4 regions of the Shewanella sp. NKUCC05_KAH genome follow, and region 3 is predicted to be linked to each of the others. Evidence: predicted binding sites of a transcription regulator. Region 3 holds the regulator's gene; each other region holds the start of a gene.
The links. The regulator MetJ, encoded in region 3, represses methionine synthesis genes. The targets are predictions, from matches to a motif close to TAGACGTCTAGACGTCTA.
Positions count from the first base shown of each region.

Region 1: a site for MetJ is predicted at 1,830-1,847, ahead of serA (phosphoglycerate dehydrogenase). Genes of this name have one in related genera too.
Region 2: a site for MetJ is predicted at 2,003-2,020, ahead of msrA (peptide-methionine (S)-S-oxide reductase MsrA). Genes of this name have one in related genera too.
Region 4: a site for MetJ is predicted at 4,136-4,153, ahead of metK (methionine adenosyltransferase). Genes of this name have one in related genera too.

Region 1 is NZ_JAHKQZ010000026.1:21,984-27,501, reverse strand. It holds gene KO533_RS19765 (LuxR C-terminal-related transcriptional regulator) at 113-778, opposite strand; gene KO533_RS19760 (DUF2238 domain-containing protein) at 1,173-1,781, opposite strand; gene serA (phosphoglycerate dehydrogenase) at 1,936-3,165, shown strand; gene ygfZ (tRNA-modifying protein YgfZ) at 3,320-4,282, shown strand; gene KO533_RS19745 (two-component system response regulator) at 4,371-5,387, opposite strand; gene KO533_RS19740 (PAS domain S-box protein) at 5,436-5,518, opposite strand, start outside.
Region 2 is NZ_JAHKQZ010000001.1:12,607-18,124, forward strand. It holds gene pgm (phosphoglucomutase (alpha-D-glucose-1,6-bisphosphate-dependent)) at 1-1,394, shown strand, start outside; gene msrA (peptide-methionine (S)-S-oxide reductase MsrA) at 1,511-1,990, opposite strand; gene astE (succinylglutamate desuccinylase) at 2,321-3,355, shown strand; gene KO533_RS00080 (thiamine pyrophosphate-dependent dehydrogenase E1 component subunit alpha) at 3,517-4,695, shown strand; gene KO533_RS00085 (alpha-ketoacid dehydrogenase subunit beta) at 4,699-5,518, shown strand, end outside.
Region 3 is NZ_JAHKQZ010000007.1:102,677-108,194, reverse strand. It holds gene phsA (thiosulfate reductase PhsA) at 1-1,185, shown strand, start outside; gene KO533_RS08625 (4Fe-4S dicluster domain-containing protein) at 1,198-1,764, shown strand; gene nrfD (NrfD/PsrC family molybdoenzyme membrane anchor subunit) at 1,767-2,714, shown strand; gene KO533_RS08615 (sulfite exporter TauE/SafE family protein) at 2,821-3,564, opposite strand; gene metJ (met regulon transcriptional regulator MetJ) at 3,699-4,013, opposite strand; gene metB (cystathionine gamma-synthase) at 4,224-5,387, shown strand; gene KO533_RS08600 (bifunctional aspartate kinase/homoserine dehydrogenase II) at 5,399-5,518, shown strand, end outside.
Region 4 is NZ_JAHKQZ010000013.1:61,842-67,359, forward strand. It holds gene KO533_RS12940 (TonB-dependent receptor) at 1-1,774, shown strand, start outside; partial or broken gene KO533_RS12945 (transposase) at 1,895-2,223, opposite strand; gene KO533_RS12950 (hypothetical protein) at 2,301-2,786, opposite strand; gene metK (methionine adenosyltransferase) at 2,942-4,093, opposite strand; gene tkt (transketolase) at 4,539-5,518, shown strand, end outside.

The DNA.
Region 1 (5,518 bases), on a different contig from region 3:
CAAAAAGCGGGAATGTTTAAATAAACATTCCCGCTTTTCTATGTTGATATGCTAGTAATCATTAACATTAACCACTCACAGCGAAAAGCTAACGACCAATATCTTTAACTGACTAACTGCACAGCTCAAAGTGAGTTTGATAGGTTTGCGCCCAACGTAAAAGCTCAACCCGATTACGAGACTGTGTCTTGCGGAAAATAGAAGAAATATGCGCCTTCACTGTATGTTCGCTGATACATAACCTATGAGCGATTTCTTTATTTCTCGCACCACTCGATACGAATTGAATGATAGTGCGTTCACGGGATGTCAGCATCTGCAGCATAGCCACAGTATCAGAGGGCATTTCATTATTACCTTCTAACTTTTGTACGACACGGCGGAACATTTTGCTTAGCAAAGTTCTATCGTACCAAAGTTCCTCTGCCACCATTTTACGTAAACCCGTTAACATCAGATCCATACGTTGATCGGCAAATAAAATACCTCGAATGCCGAGCAACATTGCAGATTCTTGGTCTAAGGAGTCTCGCTCAACTTGATACAGCGCCACAGGAAAATGTGACACTAATCGCGAAGCTAACAGAGGTATCCCTTTGTTATCTAATGCAGAACCTTTTTGGGTGATCAGATAAAAACTACGGCGACTCTTGTCTAAATCCAGTTCTGCCGCATGCTTTACTATACGCGTTTTCAAACCTATGGATTCAGCGAGTAACGCTAAATGACATGGCGCGGCCATTTGGTGTAAAAAAACCAATTCATTAATTGTGCTCAATGACTCTCCTCCCTGAAAAGTATTCTCTATTGCAAAATGGTATGTTTGACTCGTCTTTTTAGTTAGATTTTTCAACATTCCATTAACCTAGTTAATTCTGACTAGTTAACGATTGAAAAACATCACCCAAATGTACTATTCCCTGTTTAATGCTAGTAGGTTCGACTAACTCACCACAATAAAATGGAATAACAGTCAAAAATACCGTTTTACTTGGCCAACGCCCAGCACCTAATACTTTCCAACTATGACGTTATCAATCCAAAGTTGCAACACAAAGAAAACACAATAACAACACTAAAGTATGACAACTCAATGTCATCACACTCACACCATACATTTCAGGGAAGAAAGTCTTACAACTCGAACAGAGAGCATCACCCACTTTTAGCCGCTAAATCCTCTGCTTGAGTCTCGCGATTTGTTTATCTTGAAAACGAGACAGTAAAGCTAACGCGACAATTGCACCAATGAGGGCAAGAAACATGTCAGATTGGGTATCCCATACATAGCCTTGAGTCCCTAAAAAGGCTTCCGCCCCTTCGCCGGTTGCCACGGCAACCCACCATTCGATCAGTTCATAAAACGCCGAAAAAGCGAGCACAAAACAAGTGGCAAGAAACGCGCACCAAGCCCCAGGTTTGACAGCTTGATTACGCAACATAATTTCACGGGCGAGCATGGCTGGGATAAAACCTTGCGCAAAATGACCTACTTTATCGTAATTATTACGTTCTGAACCCATCCAATCGGCAATCGTGTCGAATAACGGCACTTCAGCGTAAGTATAATGAGCGCCTACAAACAACACACAGCAGTGTATTAAGACGAGAAAATACACTAAAGGTGTCAGTGGAAAACGTTTGCGAGTAAAGAATAAAATCGGTACAGCAATCAATGCAGGCAAGGCTTCGAGCCACCACGTGAAAGGATCTGCGGGTTTTATCGCCGACCACACCAAAACTGAGAGGTAAATACCGCACCATGCGATTTTGTTATTCAATGTTTCTTCCTCTTATGCGATATTGTTCTAAATTTAGAATATTAACTTTAGCCATCTAGCCCTCCACACTGAGCAAAAAAAGTGCTACTTTGGTGGGTGAAGGTTGTGAGCATATCATAAGAAACATTTCTATTAATTAGAGGGTACCCATATCATGGCGAAACATTCGCTGGACAAGGATAAGATCAAGATCCTGCTGTTGGAAGGCGTCCACCAATCTGCGGTCGATGTATTTGAACGTGCGGGATACACCAATATCGAATACCACAAAGCTTCCTTAAGCGATGAAGCCTTACTTGAGTCCATTAAAGATGCGCATTTTGTGGGACTTCGTTCGCGTACCCAATTAACTGCAGAGGTGCTGAAACGTGCCGAGAAGTTAATCGCGATAGGATGTTTCTGTATTGGAACCAACCAAGTTGACCTTGCCACCGCCGAATCCCTTGGTATCCCAGTATTTAACGCTCCCTTCTCAAACACTCGCAGTGTTGCCGAACTCGTGATTGGCGAGATCATTATGTTGATGCGGGGTATCCCTGAGCGAAACGCTATCGCTCACCGTGGCGGCTGGATGAAAACCGCAGCGGGCAGCTATGAAGTGCGTGGTAAAACCTTAGGTGTGATTGGTTACGGCCATATTGGTACTCAGCTTGGCATTCTGGCGGAAACCTTAGGTATGCGCGTCGTGTTCTTCGATATCGAAGACAAACTGCCACTAGGTAACGCACAACAAGTCCATTCGTTAGAACTCCTATTAGCACAAGCTGATGTGGTTAGCTTACATGTCCCTGAAACTCCACAAACAAAAGACATGGTAGGCGCTGCCGAGTTTGCAGCAATGAAAAAGGGCAGCATCTTTATCAACGCATCACGCGGTACTGTAGTCGATATTGAAGCTTTAACCGTTGCGTTAAAAGAACGTCACCTCGCAGGTGCCGCAATCGATGTATTCCCCGTTGAACCACAATCGAATGACGATGAATTTATCAGTCCTCTACGCGGTTTAGACAATGTTCTCCTCACGCCGCATGTCGGTGGTAGCACGGCCGAAGCCCAAGAAAACATTGGTATCGAAGTCGCGGGTAAGCTCGCTAAATACTCAGACAACGGCTCAACCGTTTCTGCGGTTAACTTCCCTGAAGTGTCATTACCAACCCATAAAGGCACCTCGCGCTTGCTGCATATTCACCAAAACCGTCCGGGCGTGTTGATCAAGATCAACCAAGCCTTCTCGGAAAAAGGCATCAACATCGCCGCCCAATATTTGCAGACCACCGCAGAAATTGGTTATGTCGTGATGGAAGTCGACACAACTCAAGCGGAAGAAGCCTTAGTTGAACTCAAAGCCATTGAAGGTACATTACGTACCCGCGTGCTGTTTTAAACTTTAAACTCCACTCGCTTTAAGCCTATCGACTAAAGCACACATAATAAGGCGCACAGATCATTCACAGATATGTGCGCCTTATGCTTTTGAGCCAACTGGAATTCCGTTACAATCTAGCCTCTCACATCGTCTTCATTTTCAGGATCTCGCTATGACTATTTCAGTTTCTACGCCCCATTGGGATCTGGACGCTACCTTGCCTCCACTTATGCTTGCCAACTTATCTCATTTGGGCCTCATCAAAGTCGTTGGAGAACAAGGCCGCAGTTTTATCCATGGCCAAGTGACCACAGACATCAGCTCATTGGCCACGGATCAATGGCGCTGGGGCGCCCATTGCGATCCTAAAGGTAAAATGCTGGCCAGTTTCAGAACCTTTGCCATTCAAGATGCACTCTTTATGTTGATGCCAAAGGATGCCATCGAAGTCGATTTACCCCAGTTACAAAAATATGCCGTGTTTAGTAAAGCCACCTTAAGCAATGCATCCGCTGAATGGACTCTGCTCGGGGTTGCCGGTGAACAGGCAAGCCAATTCGTGAACAAACATTTTGGTGACATTCAGCAAGAGCTCACACTCATTGAAAATGGTGCGATTTTAAAAGACACTGAACGTTTTATTTTAGTATTAACACCAGATGCCGCAGCAGCTTTAGTTGCGCAATCGGAACTGAGTGTATTTGACGCCAGTGCATGGCAAGCGTTAGAGATTGCAGCAGGTTACCCCAACCTTGCCGCCAGCCATGCCAGTCAGTACGTACCGCAGATGTGTAATCTACAAGCGGTTAACGGTATCAGCTTCAATAAGGGCTGTTACATGGGACAAGAAACCATAGCGCGCATGAAATATCGCGGTGGTAATAAACGCGCCCTGTATATTTTGCGCGGTCACACTAGTCTTCAAATCACCCTAGCATCAGGCCTCGAAATCGCGATGGAAGACAGTTTTCGCCGTGGCGGTCAAATCATTGAGTTTGTGCAGCGTGGCAATCAAGTCTTGTTAACCGCCGTACTTCCTAATGACACGGCTAATGATACTCAGCTACGTTTTGCCGACGATGAACAATCACATTTAACGCTCCAAGCCCTGCCCTACTCATTAGATGAAGCGTAATGCTTTGATTTAATATGATTAGTATAAAATATTGAAGCAGAATAAAGGCGCCAATGGCGCCTTTACCTTAGTCAATGCACTTCGAGCATCAATTTTCTAAATAAGTATCTCTAATGGCAATTGCTTCTGGCAGGATTTGCTTGAACTCCTCCACCAGCTTAGGATCGAAATGTTTTCCCGCTTGATTTTCAAATAGCTCCATAGTTGCTTCAATCGTCCAAGCCTGCTTGTAAGGCCGTTGCGAAGTCAGCGCATCGAACACATCCGCAATCGCGGTGATACGCCCTTCAAGGGGAATTTCTTCGCCAACCAAGCCATTGGGGTAACCTGAACCATCCCACTTCTCATGGTGAGTTAAGGCGATACGACGGGCCATTTGCAATAACGGATCGCTATGTTCACCAATAATCTCTGCACCTATGGCAGCGTGCTGCTGCATAATTTCCCATTCCTGCGCATCAAGTTTCCCTGGCTTTTTCAGCACTGCATCGGGCGTACCGATTTTACCAATATCGTGCATAGGCGCCGCATTAAAAATCAAGTCACAAAAGGTCGTCGGTAAGCCGAGCTTTATCGCTAATATGCGGGCGTAATGGCTCATACGCACAACATGTAGACCCGTCTCGTTGTCCTTGTATTCAGCAGCACGGCCAAGACGACGGATAATCTCGAAACGGGTTTCTTCTAATTCGTGGGTACGAACTTTAACTTGTTGTTCGAGTAGACGTTTTTGATCATAGAGCGCAAGATGCGTTTTAACCCGCGCTTTAACGACAGGCGCACTTACGGGCTTAGTAATGTAATCCACCGCGCCCAATGCAAAACCTTGGGCTTCATCAGCAATTTCAGATAAGGCGGTCACGAAGATCACCGGAATATGGCTGGTCAGCGGCTCTTGCTTTAGCAGCTTGCAGACCTCATAGCCATTCATACCTGGCATCATGACATCGAGCAGAATCAAGTCGGGCCGCGATTTTGTCACTAACGCTAATGCCCTTGGCCCATCGATCGCCACTTTGACTTTGTAATCATCACCTAGAATACCGATCAAAATATCAATATTCTCAGGTGTGTCATCGACGACTAATATTGTTGCTTTTTCCATTAACAACTCCACTCAGTGTCACGCATTATAAATTCGCGCTACCGCTTTCTATCCTAACTGTGTAATCACATCGTCAATTAAGTCGATTGCCTCATCAAACTGATACTGATTAATCATAGATAAAGCGGGGC
Region 2 (5,518 bases), on a different contig from region 3:
CCCATGCGTTATCCTATGCGGCCTATTTGTCGGCAATTGAAGTGCTGGCGGCAAATAAAGTCACAGTGCACATCCAGCAGAACGACGGATTTACGCCAACGCCAGTGGTGTCCCATGGGGTGATTTGCGCCAATCGCGAAGCCAATATTACGGGTGCGGCATTGTCCGATGGTTTGATCATTACGCCTTCCCATAATCCTCCTCAGGATGGTGGCATCAAGTACAATCCACCCCATGGCGGACCAGCTGAAGGTAATATCACGGCTTGGATTGAATCGCGGGCCAATGATTACCTGCGCCAAGCATTAGTTAGCGTGCAAAAATCAGCCTATGCCGATGCGCTGACTTCGGGTTATGTGCAAGCCATTGACTTGATTACACCCTATGTGGCTGATTTAGATAATGTTATCGACATGCAGGCGATTGCCAACGCTAAGCTGCGTATCGGCGTTGACCCGCTCGGTGGTTCAGGGATTTTCTATTGGGCACCGATTGCCGCGCGTTATGGGCTCGATATCACGTTAGTTAATGATAAGGTTGATCCAAGCTTTAGCTTTATGCCGCTGGATAAAGACGGCAAAATCCGCATGGATTGCTCATCTCCCTACGCGATGGCCGGGTTACTCGCCCATAAAGAATCCTTTGATTTATGCCTTGGTAATGATCCCGATTATGACCGTCACGGCATCGTTTGCCCTGGTACGGGTTTGATGGATCCGAATCATTATCTTGCAGTCGCTATCGATTATTTACTGACACACAGACCAGATTGGAGCGATACCTTAGCCATAGGTAAAACCTTAGTATCGAGTGCGCTTATCGATAAAATCTGTGCTTTCCACGGCAAAACGTTACTCGAAGTGCCAGTGGGCTTTAAGTGGTTTGTCGACGGTTTAGCCGAAGCCACAATCGCCTTTGGCGGTGAAGAGAGTGCTGGCGCGGCATTTTTACGCCGTGATGGCAGTACATGGTGCACAGATAAAGACGGCTTCATTTTAGGGTTACTTGCCGCAGAAATTCTTGCGGTGACAGGTAAAACCCCAGGTCAGCGTCACCAAGAGTTAGTAAAACAATTTGGCCAAAGTTTCTATAAGCGTATCGATAGCCCAATCAGTCTTGAAAACAAAGCCAAGTTTGCTTTGCTCAATGCCGATACCTTAAATGCCACTGTGCTTGCAGGTGAGACAATCGAAAACGTGTTAACCCATGCGCCAGGCAATAATGCGGCGATTGGCGGCATCAAAGTTACCACAGCTAATGGGTGGTTTGCGGCGCGTCCATCGGGCACTGAAGCGTTATTTAAAATCTACGGCGAAAGTTTTATCAGTGAGCAGCATTTGGCTGAGATCATCAAAGATGCGCAGGCATTAATTGATAAGGCGCTAAACGCTTAATGCAGCAGTAGGTTTAGCTAACGTCTCAAAATAAAAAACGCACTCAGATTTGAGTGCGTTTTTGTTTGTGTCTAATTCAGCTGTGAGTAGTTGATCTAATACTGATTTGACCGTATTTAGTACTCGATATGACAACTCGGTAAGTTATTCTTATCGATGTAATTTTGGTGATATTCCTCAGCCACATGGAACTGTTGCAGTGGCACTATTTCTGTGACGATATGGCGTAATCCCCAACGCCCCGAGCGGGCAAAAGCTAACTTTGAGGCTTCTGCGGCCGCTTTTTGCTCACGGTCGTGGAAGAAAATGGTACTGCGATATTGAGTGCCAATATCTCCGCCTTGCATGTTCAGACTCGTTGGATTGTGGTTTTTCCAAAATACATCGAGCAAGTCTTCATAACTGACAAGGGCGGGATCGAATTCCACTTGCACCACTTCGGCATGGCCCGTTTTGCCTTTTTTGACTTCTTCATAGGTTGTCGCCGCATTATTGCCGCCCATATAGCCGCAGGTGGCATTCGATACGCCGTTCACTTGTCTAAAAAAATACTCTACGCCCCAGAAACAGCCGGCACCAAAGGTTGCTAACGCCATAATTAAATCCAATAGAAGTCTAGATGGCTAAGGATTGTGATAAAACTTGAGTGCAAAAGCAAGCCTCAAGTTGGAATATTTATCATGGGAAATTCTTAGGGAATGTCCTGAGAATTTAACAATCAGCTTAGTTGAATGTCATTCCGCTTAAAACTGGGTCCTACGGCAATAAATGTCTGAGAACAGCACTAAAAACATGTGTTAGTATTGAAGCCGTTTTTTAGGTGCGAGTGAGATTAACCGCGGTGAGATAAATGCTTAAGTGGTTATTACTGCCTGTACTTATGCTATTGCGCCAATACTGTTACACATCATTATAAGGAGAATTCTGTGTTACAAGCTCTGTTAGATTCAAAGGATTTTTTAGCGCTCACCTTAGCCCATCCTGAACAGTTCGATGGCGAATTTTCATTTAACTTAGGCGATCATACTCAAGTGGAAGTGTGGGATACCGGTGTTATTGTTTTCGAACCAATACAGAATGAAGGAAAAGATATTGTGCTTTCCTGCGGTGTTCACGGTAACGAGACCGCGCCCATTGAACTCTGCAATAGCTTAATTAAACAACTTCTACAGCAAAAGATCATCGCAAAGCAGCGCACTTTATTTCTCATTGGTAACCCATTAGCGATTAATAACGGCACGCGGATTATTGACGAAAACATGAATCGTCTATTTAGTGGTGAGCATTCCAATCCACCAGGGTTAGTGAACCCTGAGCGAGTACGCGCAAAAAAACTCGAAGCCTATGTCGACCGTTTTTATACTACGGTTGCCGATGGACGTCAGCGCATCCATTATGATCTGCACACGGCGATGCGCGCCTCGAAGCATGAAAAGTTCGCTATCTATCCCTATCGTCCAGGGCGCGCCTTTAGCGGCGAGCAAATTATGTTTTTAGCCGCAAGCGGCGTCGATACAGTACTTTTCCACCATGAACCGACCACAACCTTCAGCTATTTTTCCTCTGAACGCTACGACGCCGATGCCTTTACCATTGAACTTGGCAAAGTGTATCCCATGGGGCAGAACGACATGACGCGTTTTATCGCCACCCATGAAATGTTCATGCGCTTGATCACCGCTAAGCCGTTGGAGCTGGATGCATTTGATGCCGATAAGGTTAACTTGTACCAAGTGTGCCGCGTCATCAATAAACATTTCGATGATTTTGAATTTACCTTCGCAACTGATGTCGAAAACTTCAGATCTTTCCCGAAGGGCTTTGTTTTAGCGCGGGAAGGTGGGCAAGAAATTAAAGTGGAACATGAGTTTGAGTCTGTCGTGTTCCCTAATGCCAAAGTGCCTATTGGCAATCGCACTGTGATTTGCCTGATCCCTGCGGTGAATGCGGACGTGCGTTAGGCTTGTAAAGCAATATATACATGCGTGGCAGGGATAACTTGTGGTTTGAGCTATGCCAATGGTTGATAGGTAGTTTACGTTAACGTAATGTTCGTCGGGCATATTCGTATAAACAGACGCATCAAACGCTTTGATGCGTAATGAGATAACAAGAGCACAATATGAGCAAAGCAACACTCAACACTGATACAGTGCACCGTGTCGGCTTCTTGGATAAGGCATCGCTACACATTCCTATCCTTCGAATTCTACAAGCCGACGGCACCACTTATGAAACCGCGGTTTTGCCTGTGATAGATGAAACCTTAGCCACTAAAATTTACGATACCTGTGTATTCACTCGGGTACTTGATGAACGTATGCTTGGCGCCCAGCGTCAAGGACGCATCAGCTTCTACATGACCTGTACGGGTGAAGAAGCGGCGATTGTCGGCAGTGTGGCCGCACTCGATCAAGAAGATGTGATCCTCGCACAATATCGTGAGCATGCGGCGCTGCGTTATCGCGGCTTTACCACTGAACAGTTTATGAATCAGATGTTCAGTAACGAGAAAGATCTTGGTAAAGGTCGCCAAATGCCAATCCATTACGGCAGTGCGGCATTGCATTATCAAACGATTTCGTCACCGTTAGCCACGCAAATCCCGCAGGCGACTGGTGTGGGCTACAGCTTAAAAATGCAAGGTAAGCGCAAAGTCGCGGTTTGTTATTTTGGCGAAGGCGCTGCATCGGAAGGGGATTTTCATGCTGGCCTAAACATGGCCGCGGTACTGAAATGCCCAGTGATTTTCTTCTGTCGTAACAATGGCTACGCGATTTCTACCCCCACTGAAGAGCAGTTTGCTGGAAACGGTATTGCCAGCCGCGGTGTGGGTTATGGCATGCACACCATTCGTGTAGACGGCAATGACATGTTGGCCGTGTTAGCCGCAACTCAGCAAGCCCGCGCCTATGCGATTGAGCATAATTCGCCTGTGCTGATTGAAGCCATGACTTACCGTCTCGGCGCACACTCTTCTTCAGACGATCCCTCTGGTTATCGCTCGAAAGATGAAGAAGCCAAGTGGCAGCAACACGATCCGGTTAAACGCTTCAAATTATGGCTTATCAACAAAGGTTGGTTGGCTGAAGCGGATGATGTAAAACTGCATGAGAAATATCGTGAAGAAGTATTGGCTGCGGTAAAAGTGGCTGAAAAAATTCCTGTGCCTATGCTAGATGAAATTATTGAAGATGTGTACGACAAGCCGACGCCAGTGCTGAAAAAGCAACTCGCCGATCTTAAAGAACATATCAAGAAATATCCGCAAGCCTATCCAAAAAGTGCAGGGAGACTATAAGCCGTGGCTGAAATGAATATGTTACAGGCCGTCAATGAGGCCTTGTCGATTGCCATGCAAGCCGATGAACGCATGGTGGTTTTTGGTGAAGATGTGGGCCACTTTGGCGGGGTATTTCGCGCTACCTCCGGTCTTCAAGAAAAATTCGGTCGCGCTCGCTGCTTTAATACGCCGCTGACAGAACAAGGTATTGCCGGTTTTGCCAATGGTTTAGCCTCAAATGGCATGACCGCCGTGGCTGAAATTCAATTCGCCGATTATATCTTTCCGGCGTTTGATCAAATCGTCAACGAGTCGGCTAAGTTCCGTTACCGTAGCGGTAATGAGTTCGATGTCGGTGGATTAGTGTTCCGTACGCCCTATGGCGGCGGTATCGCGGGCGGCCATTATCACTCGCAATCACCTGAAGCCTATTTTACCCAGACGCCGGGGTTAAAAGTGGTGGTGCCACGCAACCCTGAGCAAGCCAAAGGACTGCTGTTGGCGTCAATCCGTGACAAAAATCCGGTGATCTTCTTTGAGCCTAAGCGTTTATATCGTGCATCGGTTGGCGAAGTGCCCGCGGGCGATTATGAAATTGAACTGGGTAAGGCTGAAGTGGTTCGCGAAGGTAAAGACATCACCTTAGTGGCGTGGGGCGCGCAAATGGAAATTCTTGAAAAAGCCGCCGACATGGCCGCTAAAGAAGGGATCTCCTGTGAAGTTATCGATTTACGCACCTTGTCACCCTGGGATATCGATACTGTTGCCGATTCAGTCAAAAAGACCGGACGTTTACTGGTTAACCATGAAGCGCCATTAACCGGTGGCTTTGCTGGTGAGA
Region 3 (5,518 bases):
AAACCCGGTGATTACAACAAGCTTGCCGGTGAAGCGGTTGCGCCCGTATTGGCAAAACCTGGCGTGAAAGACATGCCAAAACCAGCAGCGAAACGTATCGATCAGGTGGAAGAGCAGTACGCCATGATGTGGACATCGGGCGGCGTTTACCAAACCATTCTCGATGCCACATTAAGCGCTGTTCCTTACCAGTTACACGGCTGGGTGATGTCACGCACTAACCCAATGCAAACCATGACAGACAGAGCGCGCGTTGTTGAAGCGATGAAAAAGCTCGACTTTATCGCCGTGTGTGATGTGTATATCAGCGAAACCGCCGCCTATGCGGACGTGATTTTACCTGAGTCGACTTATCTTGAACGTGATGAAGAAATTGCTGATAAGTCAGGTAAAAATCCGGCCTATTATGTGCGCCAACGGGTCGTTGAAACATTAGGTGATACTAAGCCTTCTTGGCAGATCTTTAAGGATGTGGGTGTGGCTATGGGCCTTGGCGAGTTCTATCCATGGGAAAACATGGAAACCCTGCAAATGCTGCAGGTGAACCGCGACACTGACCTGCTGCGCCGGATCAAAGACGAAGGTTTTGTGAGCTTCGGTAAGCCAATTATGTTGTGCGAGCCTAAGATGGTTACCGAGTTTATTAAGGCATACCCCAATGCGCGACCTGCCGATGAAGACGGCACTTACGCCAGTGCACTGACCTTTAAAACCCCGAGTGGCAAAATTGAACTCACTTCCGCGAAAGTCGAAGCCATGGCACCGGGCCGTGGGGTGATCAAGTTCCGCGAAGTGAATCTTAAAAAAGCAGATGAGCTGTACTTTATCCAAGGCAAAGTGGCGGTGCACACCAATGGTGCAACCCACAATGTGCCTATGCTCGCTAACCTGATGTCGGATAACGCTGTGTGGGTTCACCCTGTTACTGCGGGCAAGTTAGGGATCAGCAATGGCGACCCAATCCGCCTCACCAGCAGTGTTGGCACAGAAGAAGGCCACGCCTTAGTCACGCCGGGTATTCGCCAAGATACTGTGTTTGCTTACATGGGCTTTGGTTCTAAAAACAAAGAGTTGGTCAGAGCAACGGGCAAAGGTATCCACTGCGGTAACTTACTGCCGCACGTTACTGCTCCTGTGTGTGGCATGACAGTGCACACCACGGGCGTCACGCTGGCAAAGCGCTAATCGGAGGCTTAAATGAATAAACGATATGTAATGGTGCACGACGAGAATAAGTGCATCGGCTGCCAAGCTTGTAACGTGGCGTGTCGCAGTGAAAATGGCGTACCCGAAGGCGTAACTCGTCTGCAAGTGCGTGTGGAAGGCCCCTTTGGTGAGATGCCCAATCTGCATTTCAAATATCACAGGGTATCTTGCCAGCAATGTGAAGATGCACCCTGCGTTAAAGTGTGCCCAACAGGCGCGGCCTATGTGGGTGAAGATGGCATTATCTCTATCCATACCGAGAAGTGTGTCGGTTGTATGTACTGTGTGGCAGCGTGCCCTTATAAAGTGCGCTTTATGAACCCAGAAACCAAGGCGGCGGATAAGTGTAACTTCTGTAAGGATACGCGTTTAGCACGGGGCGAAGAGCCAGCGTGCGTGACTGTGTGTCCAACCGATGCCTTAGTGTTTGGTGATGCCAATGATCCAAGCAGTGAAGTGGCCATCATGCTCAACACTAAAATCACTTACCAAGATAAAACCCATTTGGGCACTAAACCTAGGGTATATCGCGTTCCTACCAAAAGAGGGGGGATTTGATTATGAACAATACTTGGGGCGACATGGCGCAATATGATCCTGTCACTTGGCACTGGGTCATCGCCGTTTACCTGTTTATGGCGGGGTTATCCGCGGGCAGTTTACTGATTGGCATTGGTTTGCGCTGGGCGAATAAGGAACTCAGCGCGGGAGCCGAAAGCAGCATTCTTAAGGCGGCAGCAATTATTGGGCCTGTAGCAATTAGCTTAGGTCTAGCTTGCTTAGTGTTTGACTTAACCAAACCATTCCACTTCTGGTTGATCTTAATTCACTATAACTTCCAGTCTGTGATGGCCATTGGGGTGCTGGCGCTGCTGGCGTATTCTCCCTTAGCTTTTGCGTACGCCATTATTGTGCTGCGGGATGACTTACCAAAATGGGGTTTAGGTTTCCTAGCGCCTATCGCTAAGTTACTTATGCCATTTCGAAAGCTGATTGAAGTATTGTTGTTTGTTCTCGCCATTGGCGTGGGGGCTTACACTGGCTTCTTAATTTCGGCGATGAATGCCTATCCTATGCTCAACACTGCGGTACTGCCTGCGCTGTTTTTAGTGTCGGGTTTGTCGGCGGGCGCTGCGGCCAATGCGGTACTGGCGTTGCTGATGTTTAAGACTGACAGCCACGACAAAACTTTAGTGAAGATGCACGGTTTAGAATTGCCTGTGATGGCGATTGAAATTCTGTTCCTGTTCATGTTGTTCTGCGCCTTGTACTTCAAGGGCGGCGCGGCGGCTGCGGCCTTAGCATCGTTAACTTCTGGGTTATGGGCAAGCGTGTTCTGGATAGGCGTTGTCGGTATAGGTTTTGGTATTCCCTTGCTGTTTATGCTGCTACCCGCCGCGACTCGCCACACTAAGGGCGCAATGATCATGGTGGCTTGTGCGAGCTTAACGGGCGTACTCGCCTTAAGACACTTTATTGTGTACGCAGGGCAAAGCTATTTAAGCTGAGTGTAATCTGGCTTTACATATTGATAGATAAAGAAAAAGCACTGGCAATGTCAGTGCTTTTTTATTGTTTGAATCGTGAGAAGGTTTGCCAGTACAAGCGGGACGCTTATTGGGGTAATAACTCGATAACCGACTTCACCGTTAGCACTAAGGCGCTGATACTGCACAGGACTAACGTCGCCATCTTTGTCTTCTCTTTATCGACACGGCCCACTAATCGTCCTGCGACTAAGTAACCTAAAATCACTGAGGGGAGCAGCATCAACGACAGCCACAGATGTTTTAATTCTAATAAGCCAGTGATCGCTAAAATGACCAATGCAATCATGGAGCTAAAAATGAAGAAGGCCGACAGGGCAGCGCGAAACTGCGAGGCATCTTTGCCTGCCAACAAAATCGCCATCGGCGGGCCACCAATCGCGGCGATATTGCCGAAGATCCCTGAAACCACACCCGCACCGAAGAGGCTTTTCTTATTCACTGGCAGGCTGAATTTATTCAGGCTGAGGATCACTGCGACAGTTACAATGGCGGCGATGGATAAACCCAGTATGGGTTGAGGCGCAAACAGCAATAAACTCGCGCCGATAAAACCACCGGGCACGCGGCCTAGGAGCGCATATTGCAAGCCATTGAATTCTAAGTGACCGCGCTCACGCACTAAGGTCAGCAGGGCGATGGAGAAACCCATAGCAATAACAGGCGCAGGTACAAGTTGTGGATCGACGATATACAGCAAAGGACTGGCGACAACCGCAAGCCCAAACCCAATCAGACTTTGGGTTAATGCGCCCAGAAACACGACCAGCGAGGCTAAGGCGAGTGTCTGTGGATCTATCATAGAAAACATAGGATTTCCTATATCCCAAACCAACTCAAGATGGTGAAATTTAAAGTTTGAAGTCGCTTGGGTATAAACAAAAAGGGATCGTTAACGATCCCTATTGATGAGCACTGTGATATGACTTTGAAAGCGACGAGTCGCTATTCCATGTCTTCCCACTCGATTCCCATTTGATCCATTAACAACTTGGCTTCGGCGGGAATGCTGTCTGGATTATCTTTTGACAGATCTTCATCGTTGGGCAATGGCTGGCCAGTGTAGGCGTGCAAAAATGCCTCACACAACAGCTCGCTGTTGGTGGCGTGACGCAAATTATTGACCTGACGACGAGTACGTTCGTCCGTGAGGACCTTAAGCACTTTGAGCGGAATAGACACAGTAATTTTTTTTACTTGTTCATTCTTCTTGCCATGTTCAGCATAGGGGCTGATGTATTCCCCATTCCATTCAGTCATTGACTCACCTGTTATAACGCTAAATTCGGGGCAGATTTTAAACCCTTACAAAGAACAGTCAAATTATTGCTACTATTTCTTTGTGATTGCAAACAGATTTCTTTATGTTCAGACGTCTAAACGTCTTAACGCCTATTGACGATGGCGTTGGGCTTAGGTACATTTAGACGTCCAGACATCTCTATCAGTCTACCGAATTTAGGAGTCCCCATGGCAGAGCGTCAATTAGCCACACTGGCAGTGCGTCAGGGTATCGAAAGCGATACTCAATATGGCGCAGTTGTGCCACCGATTTATTTGTCGACTAATTACGCCTTCGATGGTCATAAAAATCCCCGCGAATTCGATTACAGTCGTTCAGGCAACCCAACGCGCTGCATTTTAGGCGAAGCATTAGCCCAATTAGAAAAGGGCGCCACTGGCATAGTGACGTGCACTGGCATGGCGGCCATCACCTTAGTGACCACTTTGCTCGGCCCCGGTGACCTATTAGTTGTGCCCCATGATTGCTATGGTGGTTCCTACCGTTTATTTACCAACTTGGCGAAGAAAGGCCAGTTTAAGCTCATTGTGGTCGACCAAACCGACAGCCAAGCGTTAGCCGCCGCTATTGCGCAGAATCCTAAGATGGTGTGGCTCGAAACCCCATCAAACCCGTTATTACGTGTGGTGGATATCGAAGCCATTGCTAAGGCGAGCCATGGTGTCGGCGCGCTGGTGGTGGTCGATAACACCTTTTTATCGCCGATATTGCAACAACCCCTATTGTTAGGCGCGGATATCGTTATCCACTCCACCACTAAATATATCAATGGTCACAGCGATGTGGTCGGCGGCGCAGTGGTCGCCAAAGACGCGCAAATCGGCGAAAGCTTACATTGGTGGTCGAACACTCTAGGCTTAACGGGGTCAGCCTTCGACAGTTATCTGACCCTGCGCGGCCTACGTACCTTAGCGGTGCGTATTCGCGAGCATCAAGCCAATGCCCAGCGTATTATTGAGTTATTAACGCAAAGCCCTGTGGTGAGTAAAGTCTATTACCCAGGGCTTGCGGATCATCCAGGTCACGCCATTGCGGCCAAGCAACAACAGGGCTTTGGCGCTATGCTGAGCTTTGAGCTCAAAGGCGGTGAGGCCGAAGTGGTGGCCTTTTTAGGTGCACTCAGCTTATTTAGCGTGGCGGAAAGTTTAGGTGGCGTCGAAAGTTTAGTGGCCGTGCCCGCAACTATGACCCACAGAGCCATGGAGCCGCAGGCGCGCTTCGAGGCTGGTATTAAGGACACCCTATTGCGTCTATCGGTGGGTATTGAAGATGCCGCCGATTTAGTTGCAGATATTCAAGCAGGATTAGCCGCCGTTGCGGCTTGTCAGTAGAGGAATAATAGATGGCACGTTGTCACTTACATAAATTTGGTGGCTCCAGTTTAGCGGATGCCGATTGTTATCGCCGAGTCGCCCATATCCTATTAACCCACGGTCATAGTGATGATCTCGTGGTGGTCTCT
Region 4 (5,518 bases), on a different contig from region 3:
TGATCGAATGGGGTCTACACCAGAGTATGCACCAGTAGATTATCCCAATGGAGAAGTACGCACTCGTTCACTCGGTTTTGGTGGTGGCGGTAAAACCGTCGATAACGAAAATCATATGTTAGGTGGGAGTTTAAGTTGGACGCTAAATGAACATCACAAAATTTGGTTTGATTTAGATTCCTCATCTCAAGATTATGATAATACGCCACTGATCAATGATAACGGTGAACGCGAGTATCCGCTTGGTACTGTTGATAATATCGATAGTCTCTGGATTGCCAGTAACTTCTGTAAAGGCGGCGTAGGTTCCCGTGAGGCTGCTTGTCTAGCCAGCGGTGGTGAATGGGCAAGACGATCAAATCCGCGAGCGGGTTACAGCGAGACTCAAAAATTTACCCGTGATGCTTGGGCGTTAACCCATGAAGGTGCTTGGGATTTTGGTACAAGCTTTGTGTCACTATCCTATGTAGACACACAAAATAATGGCCGCACACTGCCATTTACCACTGCTGAAAGAGTATTACTACTGCAGATGATTGATGGTAAAGGGGATTACACCGGCATGACTGAAGCCGAACGTAAAGCGATTGCTGAATCCACTTTCCTGCCTAGACCTAAACGCGAAATGGCAAGTAATCAATATACGCTTGATATGAAACTCGATATTCCATTTGAAGCTGCAGGAAATCATGTCGCAGTGACGGGGGCGCAGGTGATTCGTGGTGAGTTGAAAGACGGTGTATTTGGTATGGAAGAAGGTACGCCGGGCGCAGTACAAGAACACAATATGTGGTCTGTTTTTGCTGAAGATACATGGAGCATGACTTCTGATTTATCTGTTACTGCGGGTTTACGTCATGATGATCATGAAATATTTGGCAACCAACTCAGCCCACGTCTATACGGCGTTTACACCATTAATAATGAGTGGACTGTAAAGGGTGGGGTGAGCACAGGTTTTAAAACACCTAAAACCACACAATTGTATGATGGTGTCGTTGGCTTTGGTGGCCAAGGAACCTCACCGCAATTTGGTAACCCAGATCTCGAAGCTGAAACCAGTGTGTCCAGCGAAGTCGCCCTGTATTGGTCCCATCCAGATGGCCATAATTTTAACGTCACTATCTTTAAAAATGACTTTGACGATAAGATTGCTTCACAACCCTGTGGTAAAGGTACGAGCATAGAATGTTCCGATGCGGGTGAATATGCTGATTTAGGTTATGCAGTCAGTAGCAAAACAGTCAACATAGATAAAGTTACTATTCAAGGTGCTGAGCTCGCGGGACGTTGGGAAATTCTAGATGCCTTAACGTTAAATGCTAATTATACCTACACAGATAGCGAGCAGAAAAGCGGTGCAGAGCAAGGCCGTCCACTCGGCAACAGTGCCAAGCATATGGCAAACGCGACATTAAAATGGGAGTTGACTGACTCATTTAACGTATTCTTGACCTCTGAATACCGTGCTAAACGTTATCGCTCTTGGGATATCATTAATGATGCTGCACTCTACTATAAGGGTTATAACGTGTTCCATCTTGGTGGTTCTTATCAGGCGAGTGAGTTTGTCACCTTCAACATGCGAGTAAATAACTTGTTTGATAAAGATTTTACTTCATACGATATTGTCTTCACCGAATGTAGTGACACTAGCACAACTTGTGTCTCTGACGACAATGGTCAAAACGGATACACTGCATCTTACGTTGATGATTTCAATAACAAAGATAAGGCCCGTAACTTCTGGGTTGGTATGAATGTACGTTTCTAAACGAATACCCTGTGCATTAGCTATTATTTGATATTCATGGGCGATAGATAAAACTGAGAGTTACCCGTTTGATAAAGGTATCCACTATCAATTAAACAATAGGGTAACTCTCATGACTCATGACTCATGACTCAGTGCACCTGCACTGTGCTGGTGAGTCCGCACTATCGAGCCATCAATAAAGACCCATTCCGTGTCGGCCATTTTCACTAAAGCTTTGAGTAAATAGGCCTGAATGTCTTTTTAGACCATAAATGAAACCCTCTAAAAACCGTACTCCAATGGCCCAACTCTTTGGGTCAATCTTGCTAAGGGGGGCCTGCTAGAAGGCGGTAAAGAATGCCTTCGAATGTTTGTCTATGTTCAGGTTTATCATAAACATGGCCTGTGCTGTTCATTAAATGAAATAGCGTTTCCCTGCGTGCATTGGTTAGTATCAATCTTGGCATGCTCTCTAAAAATCATTCTCGAAAGCTCAATAGATCCTAGATGAAGTCAGAAACATTAAAGGTGCTAGCGTATAAGTCTAAAGTATCAGCCATTGCCCGTTTGGGTAAGTACCAATATAACCAAAGGGTATTCTTCCACAGAGATACCAAAATAGGCGTTCACTCGTAAAGGCTGAAAGTTTAACGTCAGCTAGTAGCAGTGTTGCGAGCGTATTAGCGTCATCGGATGTCAGCGCGCATATTTCTGCAACGGGAATAATTTTCCAAGTGGAGAGGTAAGCTGACTTAGAAATTTCATCGACTTCGCTGTCAGAAATCCAAGCATGCACATCATTTACTACTGCCTTTGTTTTTAACGAATTTGCCAAGTCATGATCAGTTACACACAGGCTTTCATAGTGGATTTCGTAAGGTGTTTCAAAAAAGGCTTCAGGATCGGATTCAAGAAAAGCGGCGATCTCCTCTAATGTACCGTATGTCTTTGCTGTTTCCTCTGGCAGACCTACGTTGGCTGCCCATGCACAAGATTGAAGTTGCTGTAATAAGATGGCGTTATCGGTCATGGGATCAGTGCACTCTAATGGTCTGTGTATATGCTGCTTTTTATCTTGCCATATTTGTCTTAGCACTATTAATCTAACTAAATGTCAGACATAAAAAAACCGCTGGGTAGCGGTTTTTTATGGGTCTTAAGTGTAAAAATTGAAATGAATTAAGACTATAGACCCGCGTCAGCACGTAATATTTCGGCTTTATCAGTCGCTTCCCATGGGAATTCGCTGCGACCAAAGTGGCCATAAGCGGCGGTCGCTTGATAAATTGGACGTGCTAAATCTAGCATGGCCGTTAAACCGTATGGGCGCAGTTCAAAGTGTTGACGTACTAACTTGATCAGCACTTCTTCAGATACTTTACCGGTACCGAAGGTCTCGATGCTGATAGAGGTCGGCTCTGCCACACCAATTGCGTAAGACACTTGGATTTCACAGCGATCAGCAAGACCTGCTGCAACTATGTTTTTTGCCACATAACGGGCAGCATATGCCGCGCTACGATCCACTTTTGATGGATCTTTACCAGAGAATGCGCCACCACCATGACGGGCCATGCCGCCGTAGGTGTCAACGATGATCTTACGACCCGTTAAGCCGCAATCGCCTACTGGACCACCGATAACAAAACGGCCAGTTGGGTTGATAAAGAACTTAGTATCTTTGTTTAACCATTGAGCCGGTAACACTGGCTTGATGATGGTTTCCATCACACCTTCAATTAAGTCGGCTTGTGAAACGTCATCTCTGTGCTGAGTCGATAACACAACTGCATCGATACCGATAATTTTGCCATCATCATAGGCAAAAGTGACTTGGCTTTTCGCATCTGGGCGTAACCAAGGTAGCGTGCCATTTTTACGCACTTCAGACTGACGTTTCACTAATGCGTGAGCATAGGTGATAGGTGCAGGCATCAGAATGTCGGTTTCGTTGTTGGCATAGCCAAACATTAACCCTTGATCGCCAGCACCTTGCTCTGCAGGGTCTGCGCGGTCTACACCTTGATTAATGTCGGGTGATTGCTTACCAATGGCGTTTAATACTGCGCACGAGTCTGCATCAAACCCCATATCTGAATGGGTATAACCAATTTCACGCACCGTTTTACGGGTGATTTCTTCAATATCAACCCAGGCAGAGGTAGTGACTTCACCACCTACTAATACCATGCCGGTTTTGACATAAGTTTCACACGCTACGCGTGCTTTTGGATCTTGAGCCAGAATTGCATCTAGCACAGCATCAGAAATCTGATCTGCAATCTTATCGGGATGACCTTCTGAGACCGACTCAGAAGTAAACAAGTGCTTTGCCATAGTAGGAAAATCTCGTCGTTAGCATTCAAACGTGTAGAAGCATCTACATCTAGACGGCTATTTTAGTTTAAATCCGATTGCCGATCACCCCCGATAATAAAAAATCCTCTCAGATTGTGACCTGAAAACGACTACGCTCAGTCATAAATAGGTTATTTTTCTTATATTTCATATTATTAGGTTTGCTATGTTTTTGAGAAATTTATTTCTCCATTACAAGTGATCCTTGCTATGTCCTCTCAAGTAAACGCCAGTAGAGTGACTAGCTTGTTTCTGCGACTTGTATACCCAAGCGACCTGAATCCTGCATCTTCAGGTTGTTTGGGTATATATTCGGCCATCTTTTGCTGAGTGAATGGTAATTTTAGTTTGCGTCACACTGGCATGTAGGGGAAAATATGCATCCAAATTGCCCGCTAGACCCCACAAACAAGCAGGAGAGAGCATGTCTTCCCGTAAAGTACTCGCAAACGCAATCCGTGCGTTAAGTATGGATGCAGTTCAAAAAGCAAATTCAGGCCATCCCGGCGCCCCAATGGGGATGGCAGATATTGCTGAAGTGCTGTGGAATGATTTCCTTAAGCACAACCCGAACAATCCGAAATGGGTAGATAGAGATCGTTTTATCCTCTCTAACGGTCACGGTTCAATGCTGATTTACTCTTTACTTCACCTGACTGGTTATGAATTACCAATTGAGGAGCTAAAACAGTTCCGTCAATTGCATTCTAAAACACCGGGTCACCCAGAATACGGTTACACCCCAGGTGTTGAAACCACAACGGGTCCACTCGGTGCGGGCATCAGCAACGCTGTCGGTATGGCGATTGCTGAGAAAACCTTAGCGGCACAGTTTAACCGTGATGGTCACGATATCGTTGATCACTATACTTACTGCTTCCTCGGCGATGGCTGTTTGATGGAAGGTATTTCCCACGAAGCCTGTTCATTAGCCGGTACTTTAGGTTTAGGTAAACTGGTCGCATTTTGGGATGACAACGGTATTTCTATCGATGGCCATGTTGAAGGCTGGTTCACCGATGATACGCCAAAGCGTTTTGAAGCTTACGGCTGGCATGTGATTGCCGGTGTTGATGGTCACGATAGCGCGGCAATCCGTGCTGCTATCGAAGCGGCGAAAGCGGTGACTGATAAACCAACCATGATTTGCTGCAAAACCATTATCGGTTTTGGTTCACCCAACAAATCTGGCAGCCACGATTGTCACGGCGCGCCACTAGGCGATGCAGAAATCGCAGCCGCCCGTGAATTCCTTGGCTGGCCACATGCACCATTTGAAATCCCTGCTGATGTTTATGCCGGTTGGGATGCCAAAGAAGCAGGTGCTGCCCGTGAAGCAGCGTGGAACGAGAAGTTTGCAGTATATCGCGCTGCTCACCCAGAACTGGCTGCTGAATATGAGCG